Regions from separate parts of the Aminomonas paucivorans DSM 12260 genome, predicted to be linked through region 2. Evidence: riboswitches for the same ligand, from Rfam matches in the RefSeq annotation. Region 2 holds a riboswitch; the other holds the start of a gene.
The links. Region 2 has a riboswitch for molybdenum cofactor ahead of APAU_RS01150 (molybdopterin-binding protein). Riboswitches for the same ligand answer to the same signal wherever they lie in the genome.
Positions count from the first base shown of each region.

Region 1: it holds a riboswitch for molybdenum cofactor, as region 2 does, so the genes downstream of both, APAU_RS03230 (substrate-binding domain-containing protein) here and APAU_RS01150 (molybdopterin-binding protein) in region 2, are expected to answer to the same signal.

Region 1 is NZ_CM001022.1:728,810-736,554, forward strand. It holds gene APAU_RS03215 (hypothetical protein) at 1-308, shown strand, start outside; gene APAU_RS13505 (hypothetical protein) at 389-628, shown strand; gene APAU_RS03225 (amino acid kinase family protein) at 690-1,517, shown strand; molybdenum cofactor riboswitch at 1,550-1,669, shown strand; gene APAU_RS03230 (substrate-binding domain-containing protein) at 1,780-2,619, shown strand; gene APAU_RS03235 (ABC transporter permease) at 2,683-3,378, shown strand; gene APAU_RS03240 (substrate-binding domain-containing protein) at 3,413-4,267, shown strand; gene APAU_RS12930 (ATP-binding cassette domain-containing protein) at 4,424-5,494, shown strand; gene APAU_RS14560 (AfsR/SARP family transcriptional regulator) at 5,580-7,745, shown strand, end outside.
Region 2 is NZ_CM001022.1:253,664-261,408, reverse strand. It holds gene fdhF (formate dehydrogenase subunit alpha) at 1-293, opposite strand, end outside; gene nuoF (NADH-quinone oxidoreductase subunit NuoF) at 322-2,115, opposite strand; gene APAU_RS01165 ((2Fe-2S) ferredoxin domain-containing protein) at 2,131-2,502, opposite strand; gene nuoE (NADH-quinone oxidoreductase subunit NuoE) at 2,534-3,001, opposite strand; gene APAU_RS01155 (SgcJ/EcaC family oxidoreductase) at 3,181-3,549, opposite strand; molybdenum cofactor riboswitch at 4,665-4,759, shown strand; gene APAU_RS01150 (molybdopterin-binding protein) at 4,912-5,874, shown strand; gene fdhF (formate dehydrogenase subunit alpha) at 5,905-7,745, shown strand, end outside.

The DNA of each region.
Region 1 (7,745 bases), 480 kb from region 2:
GGGCCCTGGCGGCGGTGGGGCTCACCCATCGGGGCTGGACCGGGCGGTACGTGGAGTTCGGCGGGCTGAGGGAGATCCCGCAGGAGGTCTCGGTGGGGGAACTTGCCGCCCGGGGCATCCGGGTGGCGCCGCTGGATCGGGACGCCACGGTCCCTCGGGAGGCGGACCGGGTGCTCCACGAGGGGTGGCTTCGCCCTCGCCTGCTGGGGGGGGTGCCGGTGCTCCCCGTGACCCCGGAAGGGCCGGGATGCTGGCGTTTTGCCGATCCCCGGAGGCGGGCTCCCGATGGGGGTAAGGCGCAGGGATGAGGCGAGAGCGCCTTGGGTTTGACGTGTCGGTGGTGTATTCTGGTAGAGCGACGCAATCCTAGAAAAGAGGGGGTCGTCTCATGAAAGGGACCATTTTCTACCGGGAACGGCGGAAGATCGAGGAAGGGGAGCGCAAGCCCCGCTTCCGGGTGGTGGCGGTGTCGGGGGCGGACCTGAAGGTCTTCGCCACCCACCTCCGCATGGAGGAACTCCGGGCCCTGGCGGCGGCGGTGGGGGCGGAACTGATGCCCCTGGAGGCCGGAGGCGGGGAGGAAGGGCACGAGCACCGGCGCAAGAAGAACGGCTGCTGCGAGCAGTAGTCGCGAGGGGGAGGGGGCCGGAGTCCCCTCCCCCGGGAACGCTTCGGAGGGAGGATCGGCCATGTCCCTGGTTCGGGACCGAGACGGCAAACGACTGCACATCAAGAGCGTTCTCATGGGGGAAAGTCTGGTCTCCCGAGATCTTCCGGACAAGCTCCACCTGGCGCCCCAGGCCCGCCTCTTTCCGGACGTGAACGTCCTCAAGATCGGCGGCCAGTCCATCTGTGACCGGGGGGCCAAGGCGCTCCCGGGGATCATCCGGGAGCTGGTGGCGGCCAAGTCCCGGCACCGGATGCTCCTGACCACCGGGGGCGGCACCCGGAGCCGCCACATCTACACCATCGGCCTGGAGCTGGGGATGCCCACGGGGATCATCGCCAAGTTCGGCAGCTCCATCTCAGAACAGAACGCCCTGCTGGTGGCCATGCTCCTTTCTCCCTGGGGGGGCATCAAGATCGGCCACGACGAGCTGGTGAAGCTCTCCAGCTATTTCGCCCAGGGGTGTCTCCCCGTGATCCACGGGATGCCTCCCTACGACTACTTCGCCCTGCCCGCCCCGGGGCGCATCCCCCTGCACCGCACCGACGTGGGGACGGTGCTCCTGGCGGACCTCATCGGGGCGAAGAGCTGCATCTTCGTGAAGGACGAACGGGGGCTCTTCACCGACGACCCGAAGAAGGATCCCGCGGCGGAGTTCATCCCCGAAATCGGGGCGGGGGAGCTGATGGAACGGGACCTCCCGGACCTGGCGGTGGAGCGGCCCTGTCTGGAGATCCTCCGGCAGAGCGAGGTGCTGGAGCGCATCCAGATCGTGAACGGCATGGAAGAGGGCCAGATCACCCGAGCCTTGGAGGGAGAACCCGTGGGCACGGTGATCCGCAAGGAATAGAAGAGCAAGGCGTTTCCACCCCCGGGGATCCCCGGGTTGTTCGACCCCGAGCCGCAGGCCCTACCGGGAATCAACCCCACGGGTCGCGGCCGACAGGGTGGCGCGGGAAACGGCGCCGCCTTCCAGCGAGAAGGGGTTGCTTCGTACCGGTTCTTGTCGAACCGAAGGGTTGCCTTCCCTTCCTCCGCTGGCGTACGGAGGCTTCCCCGGAGCACCGGGGTGCGTCTCATACACCATTCCACACAAGGAGGAGTCCTTCATCATGCGCAAACACAAACGATTGACCTTCGTCCTGGCCCTGGCGGCCCTGTTGGCGGTCACGGCGGGAGCGGCGGTTGCCGCCAAGGCCCCGGTCCTGCGGATGGCCACCACCACCAGCACGGACAACACGGGGCTGCTGGACTACCTGGCCCCCCTGTTCCAGAAGGACACGGGCATCGAGATCCAGTGGGTCTCCGTGGGCACGGGCAAGGCCCTGGAGTACGGACGCAACGGGGATGTGGACGTGGTGCTGGTGCACGACCCCGACGCGGAGAAGAAGTTCGTGGCCGACGGGGCGGGGGTGAACCGTCGCCAGGTCATGTACAACGACTTCGTGATCCTGGGTCCCAAGAGCGATCCTGCGGGGATCAAGGGGATGAAGGTCGAGGACGCCATGAAGAAGATCGGGGAGAAGCAGGCCCCCTTCGCCAGCCGGGCGGACAAGTCGGGGACCCACATGGCGGAGCTGAAGCTCTGGAAGGCCGCGGGCATGGGCGTCCCGGACAAGCAGAACTGGTACATCCAGACCGGTCAGGGCATGTTGGAGACCATCAACGTGGCGGGGGAACGGAAGGGCTACGTCCTGGCGGACCGGGGCACCTTCATCAAGTACGAGGCCAACTTCAAGGGCAACCCGCCCCTGGTGATCCAGGTGGAGGGAGACCCGAACCTGCGGAACCAGTACAGCGTCATCGCCGTAAACCCCTCCAAGTGGCCCGGGGTGAAGTACGACCTGGCCCTGAAGTACATCAACTGGCTGGGAAGCCCCAAGACCCAGAAGGCCATCGGGGACTACAAGCTCATGAACAAGCAGCTTTTCTTCCCCAACGCCAAGCAGTAGGGACGGGATCGCCTGCCCCGGGGCCTCCTGCGGGGCCTCGGGGCTTCGAGGAGAGGACGGGACATGGACTTTCTGTCGGAGGGATTCTTCCAGGCCTTCGGGCTGATCTTCTCGGGGAACGAGGAGACCTGGACCACCGTGCTGATCACCCTGAAGCTCACGGCCCTGTCCATGGCGGCCACCCTGGTCCTGGGGCTGCCTCTGGGGTTTCTCCTGGGGTACTTCGACTTTCCCGGCAAGAGGTGGGTGCGCATGACCGTGGACACCCTGCTGGCCCTGCCCACGGTGGTGGTGGGGCTCCTGGTGTACGCCTTCATCTCCAATCGAGGGCCCTTCGGGGAGTGGCAGCTTCTGTTCACCATCCGGGGCATGGCCATCGGCCAGACCCTGTTGGCCCTGCCCATCGTGGTGGCCCTCACCGCCTCGGCCATCGAGGGGTTGGACCGGCGGCTGCGCCTCACCCTGCTCACCCTGGGGGCGGACGGGCGAAGGCTCGCCCTCTCCAGCCTTTGGGAGAGCCGCTACCAGGTGCTCCTGGCGGCGGTGACCGCCTACGGCCGCATCATCGCCGAGGTGGGGGTCTCCATGATGCTGGGGGGCAACATCAAGTGGCACACCCGGACGATCACCACCGCCATCACCCTGGAGACGGGAAAGGGGGACTTCGCACTGGGCATCGCCCTGGGGCTCCTTCTCCTCTCCCTGTCCTTCGTCCTCAACGCCAGCCTTTCCCTGCTCCGCCGCCGGGCGGAGTCCTGACGGATCATCGGTACGCCAAGGAGGTCGTTCGCTCATGAAAACGAAGATCTGCAAGCGTTTTGCCCTGCCCTTCCTGGGAATCGCAGTCCTCTCCCTACTGGCTGCCTTCCCTGCCCTGGCGGGGGAGGTGAAGATGTCCAGCACCATCGGCCCCATCGACGCGGGCATCGTCCCGGCGCTGGTTCAGGCCTACGAGAAGAAGACCGGGGACCGGGTGGTCTTCGAGGGCGCCGGGACCGGCGCCACCCTGGAGAAGGCCAAGACGGGGAACTTCGACCTGGTGATGGTGCACGCCCGGAAGCTGGAGGACCAGTTCGTGAAGGAAGGTTTCGGGGTGGATCGGCGAGACGTGATGTTCAACGACTTCGTCATCCTGGGCCCCGCCGAGGACCCCGCGGGGATCAAGGGGATGAAGGACGCCGCCGGGGCCTTCAAGAAGCTTGCCACCTCCGGGGTGGTCTTCTTCACCCGGGGGGACAACTCCGGGACCCACGTGAAGGAGATGGAGGTCTGGGCCAAGTCCGGGGTGAACCCCCAGTGGGAGAACTACACCACCTTCTCCCTGGGCAAGCTGGGCAACAAGGCCACCACTGCCTTCGCCAACAAACGGAAGGCCTATCTCCTCATGGACCGGGCCACGGTGCTCACCATGGGCAAGGAGAACAAACTGGCGATCCTGGTGGAGGGTGACCCGATCCTGCGCAACGAGATCGCCGTCATCGCCGTGAATCCCTCCCGGTTCCCCAAGGTGAACGCCGCCGGGGCCAAGGCCTTCATGGATTGGCTGGTGTCCGACGAGGCCCAGACCCTCATCAAGGACTTCGGGGTGGAGAAGTACAAGCAGCCCCTCTTCTTCCCCAACTCCGACTCCTGGAAGAAGAGCCACTAGACCGAGGGTCGAACCGGGAGACGTGCCGACGAGTCCGCTTCGGGAAGCGCCCCGGTCTGTCCGCCGGGGCGCTTCCCGTGGAGGCAGGCGGGTCTTTGGGGATGGTAGACTGCACGAGGAACCCTGCGCCTTGAAGGGTGCGGAGGAGGTCGGAACATGGAGACGCGAGCGGCGATCCGGGAGGAAGGCATCCCTGCGGCGCCCCCCCTCTTCGAACTGCGGGACGTGGAGTTCGCCTACGGAGGCCGGACGGTCCTGTCCCTCCGGCACCTGGCCTTTCCCCAGGGTGCGGTGGTGGGGCTGGTGGGGCCCAACGGCAGCGGGAAGAGCACCCTCCTCAAACTGCTGGCCCTGCTCCTGGCCCCGACCCGGGGGCAGCTTCTCTACGGGGGACAGGTCGCTGCGGGACGGGAGGGGGAGCTGCGCCGGGAGGTGACCCTGCTCCTCCAGGAGCCCTTCCTGCTGAAGCGGACGGTGTTCGAGAACGTGGCCTACGGCCTGCGGACCCGAGGGCTGGTGGAGGGTGTTTCGGAGCGGGTGGAGGAGGCCCTTTCCCTGGTGGGGCTGTCGCCGAAGCGCTTCGCCTCCCGACAGTGGTACCAGCTTTCGGGAGGCGAGGCCCAGCGGGTGAGCCTGGCCTCCCGCCTGGCCCTGCGCCCCCGGGCGCTGCTGCTGGACGAGCCCACCGCCAGCGTGGACGAGTCCAGCGCTCTGCTCATCAAGGAAGCGGTGGTGGCGGCCTCCTCGGAATGGGGCACCACCCTGGTGGTGGCCACCCACGACCTGGTGTGGCTCCACGAGGTGGCCACCGACGTGGTGAGCCTCTACCGGGGGCGGGTGGCGGGACACGGGGCGGAGAACCTCATCCAGGGGTCCTGGGTCCTGGACCCCGCGGGGGGGCTGCGCCGCCCCCTGGCGGACGGTCAGTGGATCCGTGCCCTGGGACCCGAGGGGAGCGACGAGCCTCCCTCCGTGGGGATCCTGGGTCCCTCCGACGTGACCCTGGCCACGGAGAAACCCTCCCACCTCTCCGCCCAGAACCTGCTGCAGGGGCAGGTGACCCACATGGCCCTGGAGAACGGTTCCGGACGGGTCCTGGTCTCGGTGAACGTGGGAGGGCTGCTCCTCAAGGCGAGGGTGACTCCCGAGGCGGTCCTCTCCCTGGGGCTGCACCCGGGGCTGGAGGTCTGGGCGATCTTCAAGGCCACGGCCCTGCGCTGGCTTTAGGGGGCCGGGGAAGCCGGAAGGGGAAACGGGTATACTGACAGTCGGGGAATCCCCAAAGCGGCCCCTGGGCCCTCGGAGGTGTTCCATGGATCTATACGTGCGACTGCTCGGCCTGCCCCGCATCGTCCTGGACGGAGAGCCGGTGCATTTTCCCTTCCGCAAGCTGGAGGCCCTGGCCCTGACGGTCTTCGACCAGGGGGACGTCACCCGGGATCGGCTCTGCTCCCTCCTCTGGGGGGACAAGGGAGACCCGGGGGCCCGGAAGAACCTGCGCAACGGGCTGTACGTCCTCCGGCGCCTTCTCCCGGAGGAGGTCGTCCAGATGGACCGGACCCGGGTCTGGGTCTCCCGGGAGGCCCCCTTGCGTCTGGATCGGACCCTGCTCGGGCGCTTCGAGAGCCTTTCGGACGAACAAAGGGAGGTCCTGGGACGTCCCTTCCTGGAGGAGTTCGACCTGGAGGACGCCCCGGTCTTTCGGGATTGGGTCCAGGGGCGACGGGAGGAATACCGTCGGGACTACCTGGAACGGGTGAAACGCTACGCCCAGACCCTCCTGGATCGGCAGGACCCCGCGGGGGCCACCCGCTGGTTCGAGCGCATCCTGGCCCTGGACCCCCTGGACGAGGAGGCGGTGCGACAGCTCATGCGCCTGTACCACGCCTCGGGGTGGGCTGCTGGTCCCCTGGGGGTCTACGAGGCGTTGAGCGAGCGCCTGACCCGGGAATACCAGACCGGACCGGCCCCGGAGACCCGGGATCTCTACCGGGAGATCCTGGCGACGGGGCGTTCCCCGGAGACGGACTTCCACGGCATCGCCGTCCCTCCGGAGAGGAGCGTTCGGCGCGACGGGGCTCCCTCCCAAGAGCTGCCCCCCTCCTGGCGGGATCGGGAGGGGCTCCGGTGTCTGGAGTCTTGGGAGCGTTCCCCCCGGCCCCGACTGGTGCTTCGGGGGGAGGAGGGATCGGGGAAGCGGTTTTGGGCGGACCGGCTGGTTCGGCTTCTGGGGCTGGAGAAAGCTCCCGTGGCCCGTCTGGTGGGGCGACCGGGACCGGGGGCCGATCCCGGCGAGGCCCTGACGTCCCTGTGGCCTCCCCGGGAAGCCCTGTTCGGAGGTGCCCTGGAGGAGGGGACCCTCCGGCCGGGGGCGCTGGCGGCCCGGGCGAGGGCCCGGCTGGAGGAACAGGGTGTTCGAGTCTTGGTGGTGGAGCGGTTCGACCTGCTGGATCCCCTGTCTCGGGACGCCCTGCTGGATTTGGAGGCCTCGTCCTGGGACGGAGGCTGGATCGTCACGGAAGGGACGGGGGGCCCCGCCTTCCCCCGGGGGACCCGAATCGACCTGGACCCCCTGGACCGGGGGCAGATCGAGGGGATCGGGGCGGCCATGAAGGTTTCCCTTTCCCCGGAGGATTCGGAGCGGCTCTGGACCGCCACAGGAGGCAACCCCCTGCGGGTCCGTCAGGGCCTCGACCTGCTGCGCCAGGGGGCGTCCCTTCCCGGGGGCGGCCCCTTCTCCTGGGCCCCTCCCCTCCCCCGGCGGAAGGGAAGGGGCTTCCTGGAGCGTCTTGCCCTGACCCCTCGGGGAGAGCTTCTGGAAAACCTGGGGGCGGAGGCTCGGGCCCTCGGTCTGGCCGGCCTCCTGCGGGACGGCTGGCTCCGGGAGGACCGAGACGCCCGGGGGCGGTGCTGGGTGGCCGTCGCCCGGGAGAGGGATCGCCTGGACCTTCTCGCCTCCCTGGGACGGCCTGCCCTGATCCTGGAGCATCGCGCCGCATGGAAGGACTGGGCCCGACAGGCCCGGCGAAACCCCCTGGACGGGGGGTTGTGGGAGCGGGCGGCTTTCCACGCCCGGGAGGGGGAGGAACCCGACGGGCTCCTGGAGGCTCGTGTCCGGGGGCTCTGGGCTCGGGCGCTCCTCTGGAGCCTCCCCTGGCCTCCCCTGGAGGACCCGACCCTGCGGGGGGGCATCCCTGCGGTCGAAGGGCCCGGGCGGGAAGAGGCGGAGGAGCTGCTGCGCCGGGCGGAGGAGCACATCCTGGGGTTGGGATCCACGGGGCGACGGCGGGGATGGGAGCCCCTTCTCCTGGGAGTTCGGGGATTCGCGGTCCCCGGGCCGGAGGGGCGGGAATCCCTGGAACGGGGGTGGGCCCTGGCCCTGCGCCTGGAAGATGGGGAGACCGCGGGCTGCCTTGCCCTGGGGGCGGCGGAACGGGCTTGGGAGGAGGACGAGGCCCCGGCTCTCCGGGGGATTCTG
Region 2 (7,745 bases):
AGGGGATGACGGATCAGGAGAAGCTCCACCACCGCCCGACGGGCCTCCAGGACCCGGGGCGAATGGGTGTGCACCACCATCCCCGGGCTCAGGGGAGTGGAACAGGCGGTCAGCAGCTTCGGGTTCTTCTCCACCTCCACCAGGCACACTCGGCACGCCCCCACGGCCTTGAGTACCGGATGGTCGCACAGGGTCGGGATGTGGATCCCGTGGGCCCTGGCAGCCTGAAGGATCGTCATCCCCGGTTCCGCGACGATCGTTCGACCGTTGATGATTGCTTCGATTCCTTGCATACCCTCTCAACCCTCTCTCTTTAGCGCTTTAGCGTCGGGAAATAGCCTTCACGGGACAGGCCTCCGCGCAGGCACCACACTTGACACACTTCTCCGCGTCGATCACGTGGGGCTTCTTGATCTCCCCGGTGATGGCGTTCACGGGACAGACCCGGGCGCACTTGGTGCAGCCGATGCACTTGGCGGGGTCGATGACGAAGCTCGTCAGGGCGACGCAGGCTCCGGCGGGACACTTCTTGTCCTTGATGTGGGCCTCGTACTCGTGCCGGAAGTAGCGGATGGTGGTGAGCACCGGGTTCGGGGCGGTCTGCCCCAGGCCGCAGAGGGACGCGTCCTTGATCTGGGTGCCCAGGTACTGGAGCTTTTCGATGTCCCCCTCCTGCCCCTTGCCTTCGGTGATCCGGGTCAGGATGTCCAGCATCTTCTTGGTGCCCTCCCGGCAAGGGACGCACTTGCCGCAGGACTCCGCCTGGGTGAACTCCAGGAAAAACTTGGCCACGTCCACCATGCAGGTGTCCTCGTCCACCACCACCAGTCCCCCGGAACCCATGATGGCCCCGGCGGCGGTGAGGGACTCGTAGCTGATGGGCAGGTCCAGGTGCTCCTCCGTGAGGCAGCCCCCGGAGGGTCCGCCGATCTGCACAGCCTTGAACTTCTTGTCGTTCAGGATGCCGCCGCCGATCTCGAAGACCACCTCCCGGATGGTGGTGCCCATGGGGACCTCCACCAGCCCGGTGTTCTTCACCTTCCCCGTGAGGGCGAAGACTTTGGTGCCCTTGGACTTCTCGGTGCCCACGGAGGCATACCAGGCTCCCCCGTGGAGGATGATCTGTGCCACGTTGGCCCAGGTCTCCACGTTGTTGATGTTGGAAGGCTTTTCCCACAGCCCCTTGTTGGCGGGGAAGGGCGGCCGGGGACGGGGCATGCCCCGCTGCCCCTCGATGGAGGCCATGAGGGCGGTCTCCTCGCCGCAGACGAAGGCCCCCGCCCCCTCCTTCACGTGGATCTCGAAGGAGAAGTCCGTGCCCATGATGTTCTTGCCCAGCAGGCCGTATTCCTCCGCCTGGGCGATGGCCTGGTGCAGCCGCTTGATGGCCAGGGGGTACTCCGCCCGGCAGTAGATGTAGCCCTCGTCGGCCCCCATGGCGTAGGCCCCGATGGCCATGCCCTCAAGGATGGCGTGGGGGTCCCCCTCCAGCAGGGAGCGGTCCATGAAGGCCCCGGGGTCCCCTTCGTCGGCGTTGCAGATGACGAACTTCTTGTCCCCCGGGGACTTCTTGCAGAACTCCCACTTCATCCCCGTGGGGAAGCCGCCACCGCCCCGCCCCCGCAGGCCGGAGGTCTTCATCTCGTTGATCACGTCGTCCCGGGAAAGATCCTGGAGCACCTTGGCCAGCCCCTGGTAGCCGTCCCGGCCGATGTACTCGTCGATGTTGTCCGGGTTGATGTAGCCGCAGTTGCGCAGGGTGATGCGCATCTGCTTGGAGTAGAAGGGCAGCTCCTTGTAGTGGGCCACCGCCTCGGCGGTGAGGTCCTCCTTGTGCAGAAGCCGCTGGACCACCCGCCCCTTGAGCAGGTGCTCCTCCACGATCTCCGCGGCGTCCTCGGGCTTCACGTGGGTGTAGAAGGTCCCCTCGGGGTACACCACCATGATGGGCCCGGCCTCGCACATCCCGTGACAGCCCGTCTGGACCAGGAGAATCTCTTTGTCCAGACCCTGCTTGCCCAGCTCCTTCTGCAGGGCCTCCTGAAGCTTGGCGCTGCCGCTGGAGACGCAGCCCGTGCCTCCGCAGACCAGTACGTGACTCCGGTATGTCGGCATGATCTTCTCGTCCTCCTACTCGGCCCGGCCGATGAGCTTGTCCTGCACGATCCGGCCGTTCACCAGGTGGTCCGCAACGATCCGGGGCACGTCCTGGGCCGTCACGCGGCCGTAGGTGATCCGGGGCTCCCCGGGACGGATCACGTCCAGGAGAGGCTCCTGCTGGCACATGCCGATGCACCCGGTCCCCTCCACGGAGACGTCCTTGAGTCCCCTCTTGTTCAGCTCCTCCATCACCGCCTCCATCACCGCCCGCGCCCCCGCGGCGATGCCGCAGGTCCCCAGGCCGATGATGATGCGGGTCTTTCCCTCGGACCTCGCGGACGTCTGGTCCTTCGCGTGCTCTTTGATCTTCCGCAGATCCTCGAGGCTCGTGATCTTCGCCACCGTGGTGTCCCCCTCCGAACTCGTGATTGGGTTACTCGTAATGGTCCAGGATTTCCTTGAGCTTCTCCGGAACCAGTCGGCCGTGGGTGTCCGAATCCACCATGATGACCGGCGCCAGACCGCACGCCCCGATGCAGGCCACCGGCTCCAGGGTATAGCGCAGGTCTTCGGTGGTGCCGTTCTCCTCCACCTTCAGGGACTCCTTGACGGTCTGAAGCAGCTTCAGGCTCCCCCGGACGTGGCACGCCGTCCCCCGGCACACCCGGATGATGTGACGACCCCGGGGCTTGAGGTGGAACTGGGCGTAGAACGTCACCACCCCGTAGATCTCCGCAAGCGGCACCGTCAGCTCCTCGGAAATCGTCTGGAGCGCCTCTGCCGGCAGATAGCCGAAGGCGTTCTGGGCCCCCTGCAGGATGGGGATCAACCCGCCCTTGCGGCCCTTCCAGGGAGCCACGATCTCCCGCGTCCTGGAAACGACCTCTTCTCTTTCCAGCATTCCCATACCTCCCATCGCCCTACGTTTCTCCAAACCCCCGAGGAGAAACACCCGATACCCCATTCCCGCAACTGCACCCCCTTAGATCCGGCCCTCCGGACCACCCCGAAAACCTCGGGAAGGGGGAAGAACCCCTCGCAAATCCGCCGCCCCTCCGAGAGAGGACGCCCCCGGAGGCGTTACTCCGGCATCCGGGAGGAATGGTGCTCCACGATCTCCCAGCGCTGTCCGTTCTTCCGGTAGACGAAGGTGAAGCGCCCCTGGATGGGGGGCTTATCGGGGAAGGAGAAGGTGTACACCCCCGAGTTGATGGCCAGGTCCCCGTAGACCCGCACGTTGGGTTCGTCGATCCGCCCACTGGGATGGCTTTCCATGAAATGGGCGAAGTAGTCCCGAATCTCCGCGAAATTGTGCCGCACCGCGTTGGACACCGTGGGCAACAGAATGGCGTCCGCCGCGTACAGCTTCGCCACCTCCCCGGGATCCCCGCTCTGCAGGGCCCGGTTCCATGCGTCGAAGCAGCCGAGAATCTCCTCCTGAACCTTCATGACAGACCTCCCATCTTCTCCTGCGCACTCCCTTGAAGTCCGCAGGCAGGACAAAACACGCCAAAGCCTGTTCCCAGGGGAACCGCTCCCGGGGAACAGACCTCCCTCCCCGTTTGGGGAGTAACGACCCTTGTTGGAATGCCGAGCAATGAGAAAAAGGATTTGAGAACTCCGGCGAAGGCCCTCCTTCGCCCCAGGATCCCCGTGGATCCTGCACACGCTGCCAGGGCTGTCCCAGCCCAGGGTGGGTCCCCCACGGGACCCGGTCGACCTAAAATTCACAAGATATGCAAACGAACCCTCTCCCTTTCGCGCTCGAAAAAGGACGGAAAGCGGGGATACGGCGTCGGCAATGGGGGAACGTAGGCCGGCTCGCCCGAAAAGAGCTCGGGGCAAGAGGAACGTGCGGCCACGACATTTGGATATATTATGCACAAATTTCCCGGAAGGGGCAAGGGCAAAGAAAGCCCCCCCTGTTCTTGCACAAGAAACCTCCGGTTCTCCGCGAAAGAAAAAAGGCCCCGCCCTTTCCGCTGCTCTGCACAAAACAGGGGACAGGATCCTCTCGGTCCGATCCGGTTTCTCCCCGGCCAGGCCCGTCGCACACAGGACCTCCGGTTTGTGCTTCTTGGCACCAGCTCTCGCTTTTCCGAATCCCGAGACGAAAAAGGACATCTTGGGCCCATCGGAAACCTCCGAGGCAATCCCGTTCCCCATGACGGGACTCCTTCACTCGACCCACGATCCCCCTCTCGATCGGGGTTTGGCGCAACCCGATCCCGAAGGTTTCCTCTCCCCCAGGAAACCGGCCTCCAGTGACATATTTCACAGATATGCTTGACACGCCCACCAAGTCTGAATGAAGATGGCTCTGTGTTGTGAATGGCCTGCGGCCTATCCTCCGCGAGAACCACAGGGGGGAGGATGCGCAGCCTGCACTCCCGAAGCACCGAGGCAGACTCCGGGGTTGGTGCCCCCGGGGCGCGGCGGCTTTCCGTTCTGCGGCGGACATCCGGCGGAGGACGGTTCGCGAGAAAACTCCTCGGCGGCGGGGAACTTCCTGTACTCGACCGAAGACCCCAAGTCTCCCCCCAGGGGGAGACCCCATAGAGCGCCTCCGAGCCGCATTGCCTGTCGGGCCCCGTGTCCGTGGTGTGCGGCCGATAGGGTGTGTCTGGAAACGGGCACGCCTCCCTTGTTTGGCAAGGAGAGCCGCACACCTGCGTCTTGACGTAGGGGGACTGTGCTCCTTGCATGGGGCACGGTCCCTTTTTTTATGGAAAGGCGGAATCGCGGTGAAGACACGTGAAGACTGAAACCCTCCCGGTCGAGCAGGCCGTCGGCAGAATCCTCTCCCATGACTTGACCCTCATCGATCCCGTGGGGGGATTCAAGGGCGCCCGCTTCCGCAGGGGGCACCGCATCGCGCAGGAGGACGTGCCCCTCCTCCTGCGCATGGGCAAGTCCCACATCCGCTTTCTGATGCTGGACCCGGAGGAGGTCCACGAGGACGAGGCAGCGCTCCTCCTGGGACGAAGGGTCCAAGGGGAAGGGCTGGAGCTTCGCGGACCTGAGGAGGGGAAATGCACCCTCACGGCGACCCGTCCCGGCCTGCTGCACTTTCGGGACGAGGACGTGGACTTCATCAACCAGGACCCCGACTGGATCTTCACCACCCGGGCCAACCGGACCGCCGTGAGCCTCGGGACCCTGACGGCGGCCTTCCGCATCGGCCCCCTGGCCGTCCAAAGAGAACAGGTGGACCGCGTGCTGGGGGTGGCCCCCCTTTCCGTTCTGCCCTGGAACCCCTTCCCCACCGCCCTGGTCACCACGGGGCGGGAGATCTACGAAGGGCTGGTGCAGGACGCCTTCCTGCCCAAGCTGCAAACCAAACTCGTACCCTACGGCGCTCCCCTGATGGGACACACCCTCTGCCCCGACGACGCCTCCGAGATCGCCCGGGCCGTCGCCGCGTGGCTGGACAAGGGGGCCCGGATCGTCCTGTGCACCGGAGGCATGAGCGTGGATGCGGACGACCAGACACCTCGGGCCATCCGCTCCCTCTGCGACCGGGTGGTTTTCCGAAGGGTCCCCCTGATTCCGGGGGCCAACCTGATGCTTGCCCAGAAAGGGGAGGCATTCCTCGTAGGCGTTCCCGCCTCGGCGGTTTTTGCACAACGGACGTCCCTGGACGTCCTTCTGGATCGTCTCTATGCGGGCACTCCTCCCACGGGAGAAGAGGTCCGACGTTGGGGAAGGGGGGGATTGTGCAGGAGCTGCGACGCGTGCTCTTACCCTGGATGCGCCTTTTCCGCGCGCAGTTGAGGAATCTTCCAAGGAAAGGAGTTTTGGTTCATGGGTTCCAATCCCATCACAGCAAGAATCAACGGGAAAACCATCACCGCAGAACCGGGCATGACCATCATGCAGGCCGCACGAGCCAACGGCATCCACATCCCGTCCCTGTGCGACCACCCGGCCCTGCCACCCAGCGGCGCCTGCCGCGTCTGTCTCGTGGAGGTGGAGAACAACCCCAAGCTTCTGCCGGCCTGCACCACTCCCCTCACCGACGGCATGGGGGTGCTCACCCACAGCCCCAAGGCCATCGCCACCCGCAAGGCGGTGGTGGAAATGATCCTCATCCGCCATCCCCTGGACTGCTTCTCCTGTGAATCCAACGGTCGCTGCACCCTGCAGGATCTGGCCTACGAGCTGGGCATCGAAAAGTCCCCCCTGCGGGACGAGGGCGACGTGAACACGGACATCCCCCTGGACGACACGAACCCCTTCTACGTCCGGGACATGAACAAGTGCATCCTCTGCGGCCGGTGCGTCCGGTCCTGCGACTGGCAGTCGGGCTACCACGCCATCGACTTCCAGCACCGGGGCATCCACACCGCCATCAACCCGCCGGTGGGGGTGAAGCTGGAGGATTCGGACTGCGTCTTCTGCGGCCAGTGCGTCCAGGCCTGTCCCGTGGGCGCCCTGGTGGAGAAAAAAACCATCGGCCAGGGACGGTCGTGGCAGACCCAGGTCGTCCGCACCACCTGCCCCTACTGCGGGGTGGGCTGCCAGCTGGACCTCCACATGAAGGGCGACCAGATCACCCGGGTCACCGGGACCCCCGACGGCATGCCCAACCGGGGACGTCTGTGCGTCAAGGGGCGCTTCGGCTACGACTTCATCTACTCCGACGAACGCCTCACCAAACCCCTCATCCGAATCCGGAAAGGGGAAAAGAAAAGCCCGGAAGACACCTTCCGTGAAGCCAGCTGGGACGAAGCCCTCGGCCTGGTGGCATCCCGATTCAAGGAGGTGATCGAAGAGCACGGCCCGGATGCGGTCGGAGGGGTGAGCTGCGCGCGCAGCATCAACGAGGATTCCTACAGCATGCAGAAACTCTTCCGCATGGTCTTCAACACGAACAACATAGACCACTGTGCCCGGGTCTGACACGCTCCTACAGTAGCGGGGCTACTGTCCAGTTTCGGAGCGGGCGGCATGACCAACACCATCGGGGAGTACGCCAAGGCGAAGCTCCTCTTCTGCATCGGCACCAACATGACGGAGGCCCATCCCGTGGCGGCCACGTACCTGAAGAACGGGGTCAAGACGGGGACCAAACTCATCGTGGTGGACCCCCGCAAGCAGGAGCTTGCGGACTACGCGGACATCTTCGCCCAGCTTCGGGTGGGGACGGACATCGCCTTCCTCAACGGAATCATGCACGTGCTGATCCAGGAGGAACTCTACGACAAGAAGTTCGTGGAGGAGAAGTGCGAGAACTTCGAGGCCCTGGCCGCGAAGGTGGCGGAGTACCCCCCCAAGCGGGCAGCGGAGATCAGCGGCGTGCCCGAGGAGACCATCGTGGAGATCGCCCGGATGCTCGGGACGGTGAAACCCGCCATGGTCATCTACACCCTGGGCATCACGGAACACAACACGGGGAAGCGGAACGTCATGTCCCTGGCCAACCTCCAGATGCTCCTGGGCAACATGGGGGTGGAGGGCGGCGGCGTCAACCCCATGCGGGGACAGAACAACGTGCAGGGGGCCTGTGACATGGGGGCTCTGCCCAACATGTACTGCGGCTACCAGAACGTGGACAAGCCGGAGATCAACGAGAAGTTCGCCCGCTTCTGGGGGGTGGAGAGCCTGCCCTCCAAGCCGGGCCTCAAGATCGCCGAGATGACCAA